One region of the Synechococcus sp. RC10B2 genome, then DNA from elsewhere that is predicted to be linked to it. Evidence: predicted binding sites of a transcription regulator. Region 1 holds the regulator's gene; the other holds the start of a gene.
The links. Region 1 encodes NtcA, which controls nitrogen genes in cyanobacteria. Its sites were predicted from a motif close to GTANCNNNNGNTAC; they were not measured.
Positions count from the first base shown of each region.

Region 1 (5,406 bases):
TGGCCAAGCTGAAGAAGAACATGGGCCACATGACCTACGGGGAGCCCGCTTGGCCCAACGATTTGCTCTTTATGTTCCCGGTGGTGATCCTGGGCACTATTGGGGTGATTGTCGGCCTGGCGGTCATGGATCCGGCGGGTGTCGGCGAGCCGGCGGATCCCTTTGCCACGCCGCTGGAAATTCTGCCGGAGTGGTATCTCTACCCCGCGTTTCACATTTTGCGCATTGCTCCCAACAAGCTCTTGGGCATTGCCCTGATGTCGGCCATTCCGGTCGGCCTTCTGTTTGTGCCTTTCATCGAAAACGTCAACAAGTTTCAGAATCCGCTGCGCCGCCCCGTGGCGACGACGGTGTTTTTGATCGGCACCTTGGTCACCCTCTATTTGGGCATTGGCGCCACCTTGCCTCTGGATAAGTGGGTCACCCTGGGCCTGTTCTAGAGGGCAGAATATCGGCTTGATAACTCTGAGTGCAGCAGGCCGGTGGCCGGGCTGCACTTTTTTTGGACGTGGGGGACTTTTCGGCAAACCTGGGGGCCAAGGGATGGTAATATCGCTACGCATTCTTTTGCTGTGACCGCCCATGAGCGTTCCTTCCTCTGCTGTCCGAACCTATCGGATTACAGCCCTGGCCGGAGATGGGATCGGTCCTGAAATCATGCAGGTGGGGCGGGCGGTTTTGGATGCGGTTGCCGCTCAGGTGGGGTTTTCCCTCCAGTGGCAGGAGGGCTTGATTGGCGGGGCCGCCTACGAAGCCACGGGGGATCCCTTGCCGCCAGAGACCTTGAAAATGGCCCAGGAGAGCGATGCTGTTTACTTGGCGGCAGTTGGCGACTTTAAGTACGACACCCTGCCGCGGGAGAAGCGCCCTGAGCGGGCTTTGTTGGGCTTGCGGGCGGGCCTGGGGCTGTTTGCCAACTTGCGCCCGGTGAAGATCTTTCCGCAACTGGTGCAGGCCTCTTCCCTCAAGCCGGAGGTGGTTGCCGGGATCGACCTGGTGGTGGTGCGGGAGCTCACCGGCGGCATCTACTTCGGCCAACCCAAAGGGATCTTCACAGATGCCAAGGGATCCCGGCGGGGTGTGAACACCATGGCCTACAGCGAGGCGGAGGTGGATCGCATTGCCCGTGTGGCTTTTGAACTGGCCCGCAAACGCCGGCGCAAGCTCTGCTCGGTGGATAAAGCCAATGTCCTGGAAGTGTCACAACTGTGGCGGGAGCGGGTTACCGCCATTGCGGCTGAGTACCCCGACGTGGAGCTGTCCCACCTGTACGTCGATAATGCTGCCATGCAGTTGGTGCGCTGGCCCAAGCAGTTTGACGTCATTCTCACGGAGAACCTCTTCGGGGATATCCTCTCCGACGAGGCGGCGATGCTGACCGGGTCCATCGGCATGTTGCCCTCTGCCTCTTTGGGATCCTCTGGCCCTGGGGTGTACGAACCCGTACACGGGTCAGCCCCGGATATTGCCGGACAAGACAAGGCCAACCCCATTGCCCAGGTGCTCTCCGGGGCAATGCTGCTGCGCTACTCCTTGGATCAGCCCCAGGCTGCCGACCGCATCGAACAGGCCGTCGAGGCGGTTTTGGCCCAGGGCTACCGCACTGCCGACATCTACTCTGAGGGGATGACCCTCGTCGGCTGTCGGGAAATGGGGGAAAAGATCTTGGCTGCTCTGGCCCAGCAGCAAGCCTCCCCCCAAGGATCGCTCTCAGCCCCTGGTGGTTGAGGGGAGGTTCCCTCGTCGCTGCCCTGCCCTGGTGGCACGGCTACTCCTCTCCCAGAGGGAGGGATTGTCCCGACTGGTAAATTCCTGGAAACGGCCCTAGGGGCAGCTTCTCCCCCTAGGCAAAGCGATGGCCAAGCTGCATTGGGTCGTGGACGGTGATCTTTTTCTTGTGGATGGAAATGTAGTTCTTCTTGCGCAGCTCCCCCAACAGACGAGTGATGGTGACGCGAGTGGAGCCGATCGCTTCCGCAATGGCCTGGTGGGATAGCTTGAGATCGATGGTGACTCCATTGGGGCCGGGCACCCCGAAGTCGCGGCAGAGGATCAGTAGAAAGCTGACCAGACGGGATCCCATGTCGCGGTGGGCCAGCGTCTCGATCATCATCTCCGTCTGCAAGATGCGGGAAGACAGGCTCCTGAGGAGCAACATGGAGAGCTCAGCGTTCTCCCGCAAGGATTTTTCCACCTGTTCGATGGGCAGAGAGAGCAGCTGGACGCGGGTAAAGGCCACCGCGTGATAGAAGCGGTCGGAGCGCTGCCCCGTGATGAAGGAGAGCACCCCAAAGATGCTGTTTTCCCGCAGGAGAGCGACGGTAATTTCTTCCCCCATTTCGTAGACCCGCGAGAGCTTGACAGCTCCTTTCACCAAAAAGTAAACCCGCTCCGCCGGATCCCCAGGAAAGAAGATGGTCTTACCGCGCTCAAACGTTTCGATAACCGGAGGATGGTGAGGCCCTCCCAACTGTTTGAAGGCTGCAACCAGAGATTTTTCTGCAATGGCCACTGCCATATTCTTCAACCTTTTAAGGTCAGTTTATCCCTTAGAATCAACCCAACAAGATCAGCCAGGAGTGCCGGGGTTGAGCTGCCCGCTATTGACCCAAGCCACCCTTGACTCAAAAATGACCTCGGCGGCAAGATTATCCTAAGCTAAAAGACTCTGCTTGGATATCTTTGTAGCAGGAGCTACATCTTTGAAGTCTTGTCTCCTGTCCAAGATATGCCTCTAGCGCACTGTTTTGGGACGGTGCAGGCGGGAGGTGCGAGGAAAGTTATATGGGGATCGCGCAGGGTGGGGTTGCCGCCCCTTCTCAGCTAAGCCGTCAGCATTTCACGGTGCGGATGCCGGAGCCGGCCAATCACCTTTTGGAGGTGGAACTACAGATCCAAGAGGTGGATCCAGAAGTACCTCTGCAACTGCGGCTGCCGGTGTGGACGCCGGGATCCTACCTGGTGCGGGAATATGCCCGCCATGTGCAAGAGTTTCAGGCAGCAACGGAGCAAGGGATCCCTTTGGCCTGGCGGAAGGTAGATAAGCACACTTGGGAGATCGAGCCGCCCCGCTGTTCGGCTGTCGCGATCCGCTATCGGGTCTACGCCTACGAGCTGACGGTGCGCACCAACCATTTGGATCTCACCCACGCCTACTTCAACGGGGCGGCGCTCTTTCTCTACGTGCCCGGTCGCGAGCGGGAGCCCTACACCTTGACGATAATCCCTCCCAAACCCGACTGGCACGTCGCCACCAGTTTGCGACCTTTGAGGTCTTCTTCTGAGGATGCTGCTTCCGGCCAGTCTTTTGTGGCGGCAGACTACGACGAGCTGGTGGATAGCCCGGTGGAGGTGGGCCTGCACCAGTTGCGGTCGTTTGCGGTGGAAGGGATCCCTCACTACTTCGTGGTCTGGGGAGCGGGCACCCTAAATTTGGAGCAAGCGGTGGCCGATGCCGAGAAAATTGTCCGGGCCACGGCGGCGTTTTTTGGCGAGCTGCCCTACGACCGCTACTGGTTTATTGTGCATTTGTCAGCCGGGGGATTTGGCGGCCTGGAGCACAAGTACAGTGCCACCCTCAATTATTCTGGACTGGAGCTGCATCAGCCCCACTCCTACCGCCGCTTTTTGGCGCTGCTGGCCCATGAGCTTTTCCATGCTTGGAACGTCAAGCGGCTGCGCCCTCTGGCTTTGGAGAAAATTAACTACAACCAAGAAAACTACGTGGACTGTCTGTGGTTTTGCGAGGGGGCAACCAGCTACTACGAAAATGTCATCTTGCTGCGGGCAGGGATCCTCAGCGCCGAAGATTTTTTAAAGATCCTGGCCGAGCAAATTGGCCGGCTGCAGCGCACTCCAGGTCGAGCCGTACAATCGCTGCGAGAATCCAGTTTCGACGCCTGGATCAAGCTCTACCGTCCCCACGAAAATAGCCTCAACAGCCAGGTTTCCTATTACCTAAAGGGCGCTTTGGTCTGCTGGCTGCTAGATCTGCACATTCGCCACCTCTCAGGGGGGCAGGGATCCCTGGACACGGCCCTGCGGGATCTGTGGCAGCGCTTTGGTCGGACAGAGAAAGGCTACAGCAACCAAGACTTGCAAGAGGCGTTTGAGCGGGCAGCCGGCGCCGATCTCAGCCCCTTTTTCGCCGCCTATGTGGACGGCACGGAAGAGCTAGACTACAACGCCTACCTCCACCCCTTTGGCCTCACCCTCAAGGTTCACTTCAGCCGACCCAACCCTCCCCCCTACCTGGGCCTCAACTTCAACGGCGAAGGCAATCGCATCAGCGCCGTCGAGATGGGATCCCCCGCTCAAAAAGCCGGCATCTGGGCTGGCGATGAGTTGGTGGCCTTGGATGGCTTCCGGGTAAGCGCTGCCAACTTGCCAGAACGCTTGACGGCCTATCAGCCCCACCAGATCATTTGTTTGAGCGTTTTTCAAGCCGATCAGTTGAAACATTTCTGGATCCCGTTGGATCCCCCTCGGCCCGATGTCTACACGTTGGAGGTGTTGCCTGAACTGACTCCTGCTCAAGAAGCCCTTCAGCAAGGCTGGCTGGGATCCCTTGTCGGCGCCCAGCTTCGGTCAGAGGCAGGTCCCCATCTGCTTGAAAATTCACCTATCTCCTCCTAGAATGTTGAGGCAAGCAGGTAATCCAGTTAACTGGAAAGAAAAGTAACAGCAGCAGAGGACAGGAGTATCTGATGGACTTAGTTTTGGTTTTATTGATTGGGGCAGCTGTTGGTTTCTCGGTAGGCATTTACGTTGCTCGCCAGTATGGGGCCAGTCCTAAACTGGAAATCTGGAAACGAGAGATTATCAGAGATATATCTTCGCAGCTAAGCCAACGCAGCCAAGAACTCAACAACCCGGACAAAGCACTCATCAAGTTGAGCGAAGGATTGGTAGACAAGATTTCTCAAAAGTTACAGGAAAAGTTACAGGCCGTCCAAGCTACCCTTGAAGAGTTTAAATTTCGCCTTGCTGACAGCCAGCAAAGCTTGCTACAGGACTGGGGCAGAGACTTTCTACAAGCTATATCTGTAAAGTTGGCCGAACATGGCCAGCAACTGAACAATCAGCTAGCCATTCTGGAAAATCTAGTGGAAGAGGCCAAAGATATTTATCGGCAACTACGGGTTACTATTCAAAGTTCTCATGGATCCGAGATATGCCCAACTGCAAATCAGGACTCCCAGAATGAGCAGGTTACTCAGGTCATTGGTAAAGCACCAGATCCTGAGACACCAGACGAAGTACTAAGAGACAAGGATGGGACAGCTATCGTTGATATATCAAAGATAGAGTCGTTCTTAAACTCAAAAAACATAAAGATAAAAAGCATAGCTGCGGAAGAAAAAGAGGAAAAGCTAGATCAAATAGCCGCCTTTATGGGCAGCCGAT
Region 1 is NZ_JANSHO010000078.1:126,140-131,545, forward strand. It holds gene petD (cytochrome b6-f complex subunit IV) at 1-440, shown strand, start outside; gene leuB (3-isopropylmalate dehydrogenase) at 583-1,728, shown strand; gene ntcA (global nitrogen regulator NtcA) at 1,844-2,518, opposite strand; gene NW855_RS12445 (M61 family metallopeptidase) at 2,785-4,635, shown strand; gene NW855_RS12450 (hypothetical protein) at 4,707-5,406, shown strand, end outside.

Region 2 (5,406 bases), on a different contig from region 1:
GAGGGCCTCCCGGTAGGCCCGCCCATAGCCGCTGCTGCCGCGGTAGTTGACATCCAAAACGGCAATCCCCCGACTGGTCCAGTATTGGATCCCTAGGTTGAGCACGGCTGCCGTCGCCCCGGTGGGCCCGCCGTGGCTTTTCACCAGCAGGGGTGGCTTTTCGCCAGCAGGGGCAACAAAGTCTCGGTTTTTGGGGGGATAGAAGAAAGCATAGGCCACTTCCTTGCCGCCACCGGTGGGAAAAACAATAGGCTCTGGGATCGACAAGTACTCCGGCTCTACCGCCACGCTGCTAGAACGGGCCACCACCTCCACTTGGCTGGAGGGTAAGTCTAGGCAGACCAAGGCAGTGGCTTCCGTCGGGGATCCGGCCAGGAAAGCGGCTTTTTCCCCACTTACCTGCAGATTGTGGATCTCGGTGTAGGGCAAAGGGATCTCTTCCTGTTGCCCCGACTGGGGATCCAGGTAGGCCAAATGGCACAGACCCCCCTGTTGGTAGCAGGCCAGGATGCGCCCATCGCCACAGAAGCCGTAGGTGCTCAGGCCAAACACCCACTGCGGCTCTCCAAACTCCGCTTCCATAGGGCAGAGGGGAATGGGGCCCTGGGGATCCCAGCGATAGAGGTTCCACCAGCCGCTGCAATCGGAAACAAAGTAGAGATCCCCCTCCGGTGACCACTGGGGCTGGAAGATCGACTCGGCAGGGCCACCGGCCAGCTTTTGAGGTTCTCCCAAGCTGCCGTCAGGGTTCACCTCAGACCGCCACAGCTCTGTGCCGTCCCAGGGCATCTGGGGGTGATCCCAGGTCAGCCATACCAAGGTCTGGCCATCGGGGCTGAGGCGAGGGTTGGCATAGAAATTGTGCCCAGAGGCCAAAACGCGCTGGGATCCGCTTTCCAAGTCAATCGAGACAAGGCTGTTTTCCGGCTCTCCCTGGCGGCTGTGATCTTCCCGCACACAGAGGATGCGTCCACGCGCCCGATCCACCACCCCATCTGCATAGCGATAGGGGCCTGCTTCCGTCAGGGGCTGGGGATCTGAACCCGGCAGCAGGCGGTAGAGCCGTTGGTCAGCGAAGTTGCAAAAATACACTACCCCTGCCGACACCCAATAAGCTCCACCCCCATACTCATGCACTCGTGTCCGCACATTGAAAGGTGCCGGTGTCAGCTCCACCAGGATCCCGTCGGCAGAGCGCCGCATCAACACATTGCGCCCTTTTTCTTGCGGGCGGCCCTCCGTCCAGTAGAGATCCCCCTGATCCCAAACCATCTGTCCCAAGCGCAGGGATCCCGTCACCACCAGGTCAGCGGTAATCGGGGATCGCCAAGATCCATAGCCGGCCTGCTGCACCATAAGCTGTTAACTCTCAACTAATTCTCGACCCCAGAACCCCTATTATGCCGGCAGCAAGGGATCCCTGCCTTTGCCTACAGCCTGTGGGGAAAGGGAGCCGAGAACAGGCTCGGATTCTGGGAAAAGGTATCCCGCGATACAATTCTCTCCGGGCTGAATGGGTTTGATGGAACACGTTAAGGCAACAGGGATGCACAACGCTTTCTCGACTGCAGAATTAGCCTTTCCCCTGTTGACGTTGGGAAGGCATTCGGTGAAAGCCTCAGCCGACTGCAGTTGGGCAAATTTAACACATGGGCGAGGTGATGAGCTAAGTGCTTCCCTCTGTTGGCCGGGCTGCTGCAACAACTGGACTTCTTAATACCCTTTGCACTCACTTCGTTTCGGAGATCACCGATGGCTCTATCATTTAATCGTCGTCAAGTGCTGAAAATGGGCGCTCTGGCCGGAGCCGGGGCTGCCCTAGGGCCGCAGATCTGGGTGAAGCGATCCGTGCCCGCCTACGCCCAGGGAGAGACCATCCGCGTTGGCATTTTGCACTCCCTTAGCGGCACCATGGCCATTTCGGAAACCAGCGTGGTGGATGCGGAAAAGCTGGCCATCAAAGAGATCAATGCCGCCGGTGGGGTTTTGGGCAAGCAGATCGAGCCGATTATCGAGGATGGCGCTTCCGATTGGCCAACCTTTGCCGAGAAAGCCACCAAATTGATCGATGTGGACAAGGTGGCAACGGTATTCGGCTGCTGGACTTCGGCCAGTCGCAAAGCCGTGTTGCCGGTGTTTGAATCCAAGCAGCACCTGCTCTGGTATCCCGTGCAGTACGAAGGACAAGAGTGCTCCAAAAACATCTTCTACACCGGCGCTGCCCCCAACCAGCAGATCGAGCCTTCGGTGGAATGGCTGCTCAAGAACAAGGGCAAAGAGTTCTTCCTGGTGGGATCCGACTACGTGTTCCCCCGCACGGCCAACACCATCATCAAGGCCCAGTTGGAAGCCCTGGGGGGCAAGGTGGTGGGTGAAGACTATCTGCCTTTGGGCAGCACAGAAGTTACTCCCATCATCAGCAAGATCCGGGCCGCTCTTCCCAATGGCGGTGTGATCTACAACAGCTTGAACGGCGACAGCAACGTGGCCTTTTTCAAACAGTTGAAAGGGGCAGGGCTGGGGCCAGATCGCTATCCTACCATGTCCGTCAGCATTGCTGAAGAAGAGGTACAGGCCATCGGCCCCGAATTCTTGGAAGGGCACTTTGCCGCCTGGAACTACTTTATGACGGTGGATACGCCTGCCAACAAGAAGTTTGTGGAGGCTTTCAAGGCAGAATACGGCCAAAACCGCGTCACCAACGACCCGATGGAAGCCGCCTACATCATGGTTTACATCTGGAAGCAGGCAGTGGAAAAAGCGGGAACAGTAGAAATCGACGCCGTGCGGCGGGCAGCCTACGGCCAGACCTTCGATGCCCCTGAAGGCTTGGTAACCATGAACACCAACCACCACCTGACCAAGTATGTGCGGATCGGCCAGGTGCGCTCTGACGGTTTGTTTGATGTCATCTTTTCTACGGATGCCGTGGAACCACAGCCCTGGAACCAGTTTGTGGCAGAGACCAAGGGCTTTGCCTGCGATTGGTCAGATCCGGCCAAGGGCGGTCGCTACAAAGTCAGCTAGTCCTGGCCAGGGCTGGGATCCCTTGCCGTTTGGATAGGGTCGGGGATCCCGCCTAGATGCTCGGTTAGCCTCCCTAGTTTAGTTGGAAGGAGGATCCCCTGCCCATGACCTTGCTCCTGGACAGCTTGTTCAACGGCATTAGCATTGGCACCGTCTTGCTGATAGCCGCCTTGGGCTTGGCCATTGTTTTCGGCCTCATGGGGGTCATCAACATGGCCCATGGGGAGCTGATGATGTTGGGGGCCTACACCACCTTCGTCGTGCAAAATGCCTTTCGTCCCCTAGGGGATCCCTGGCGGGATCTGTACATCTTCCCAGCTTTGGTAGCTGCCTTTGCCGTCACGGCTCTGGTGGGACTAGCCCTGGAGCGGGGGGTGATTCGCTTTTTGTATGGCCGACCGCTGGAAACCCTTCTGGCCACTTGGGGCGTGAGCCTGATCCTGCAGCAGTTTGTGCGCAGCGTCAATTGGGTGCTGGCTTTCCGCTTGGGGGCCTTCGCGGTGCTCTTTTTCGGCGGCTGGTGGCTTTTGTCCAGGCGGGCGGATTGGCCGCGTCTCAAGGGGTGGACGCTGGCGCTGCTACTGGTGCTTTCCACGGCCATTGCAGCGGTGGGGGGGCGGGTGCTGGCGCAAACCTATGCTTTAGCAGTCACTCAACCCTGGTTTGGAGCCCAGAACAAAGATGTGACCGCTCCCCGTTGGCTGGGGGGTGGGATCCCGGTGGGCAACCTGTTTTTGCCCAATACCCGCCTGTTTATCATCGCCCTCACTGTCTTCTGCATCCTGGGGCTGTACTTCTTCTTGCAACGCACCCGCTGGGGGCTGCGCATCCGGGCGGTTACCCAGAATCGGGCCATGAGCGCCTGTGTAGGGATCCCCACGCAAAAGGTGGATGCCCTTACCTTTGCCATCGGTTCGGGTCTGGCGGGAGTAGCCGGCGTGGCGGTCAGCCTGCTGGGATCCGTGGGGCCGAACACCGGCCAAAACTACATCGTGGATACCTTTATGGTGGTTGTCGTGGGGGGTGTCGGTAAGCTTTTGGGCAGCATTGTGGCAGCGCTTGGGATCGGGATTGCCAACTTTGTCATCGGCTCAGGGACGCTGGCTTTGATTTTTCCCAACGTGCCCATCCTGACCGATACCCTCAACTTTTTTGCCACCACGAGCATGGCCAAGGTGATGGTCTTTGCTTTGATCGTGGCCTTTTTGCAGGTGCGACCTCGGGGCCTTTTCCCCGAAAAAGGTCGTATGGTGGATGCCTAGGGAATGATCTCGCTTGGCGAAAACTCTAGGACCAGACTCTCCATCTTCTACTCCCTCACAAAGCCCATGAAACTGGTTCATTCCCCCCGTGCTGATCATGAAGTGGCTGCTCCCGCCGCGGGTGGGGATCCCAATTCTTCTCGCAAGCTTCTGTGGGAGGCCGGGATCCTCATCGTTTTGGTGCTGGCCTTGATCTTTGTGGCCCCAACTGTGCTGTCTGGCTTTCGGCTCAACTTGTTGGGGCGGTTTCTGGCCCTCAGCATTGTAGCTTTGGGGATCGACCTCATCTGGGGCTATACCGGCATGCTCAGCCTGGGGCATGGGGTGTTCTTTGCCTTGGGGGGCTACGCTCTGGGGATGCACCTGAAATTGCAATTGCCGGAAGGTCAGATACCGGAGTTTTTCAGCCTCTACGGGGTAACGGAATTGCCCTGGTTTTGGTATCCCTTTTATTCGTTTCCGTTTACGGCTGTTGCTGTGGTCTTGATCCCGGCTTTGGTGGCGGCAGCCCTGGGGTATTTGGTGGTGAGAAATCGCATCCGAGGGGTTTATTTTTCCATTTTAACTCAGGCCACCACGATCATTTTCTTTAACTTCTTCAACGGCCAACAGCGCTTAATTAATGGCACCAACGGCCTGACCAACTTCCAGACTTTGTTTGGCCTGGATGTCAACTCGTCCGAGATGCGCTTCGCTGTCTATGTCACTACAGTTCTGGCGGTGGTTTTGGCTTACCTTCTGTGTCGTTGGCTGACCAGCGGCCTATTCGGTCGGATCCTGGTAGCCATTCGAGATGACGAGCCGCGGGTTCGTTTTTCCGGCTACGATCCCACCGGCTTTAAAGTTCTGGTGTTTGCCGTGTCTGCTGCCCTGGCAGGCATTGCCGGAGCTTTGTTTACCTTGCAAACCGGGATCATCTCTCCCAATGCGATGGCCGTTCCCTTTTCCATTGAAATGGTGATCTGGGTGGCGGTGGGCGGTCGGGCCAGTTTGGTGGGGGCAGTGCTGGGGGCTCTGTTGGTTAACTTTGCCAAGAGCTTGCTGAGCGAAAATTTTCCGGAGATTTGGCTATTTTTCCAGGGGGGATTGTTCCTGTTGGTGGTGCTGGTGCTGCCGG
Region 2 is NZ_JANSHO010000059.1:28,057-33,462, forward strand. It holds gene NW855_RS07985 (S9 family peptidase) at 1-1,356, opposite strand, end outside; gene urtA (urea ABC transporter substrate-binding protein) at 1,753-3,027, shown strand; gene urtB (urea ABC transporter permease subunit UrtB) at 3,132-4,289, shown strand; gene urtC (urea ABC transporter permease subunit UrtC) at 4,293-5,406, shown strand, end outside.
Region 2: a site for NtcA is predicted at 1,483-1,496, ahead of urtA (urea ABC transporter substrate-binding protein). Genes of this name have one in related genera too.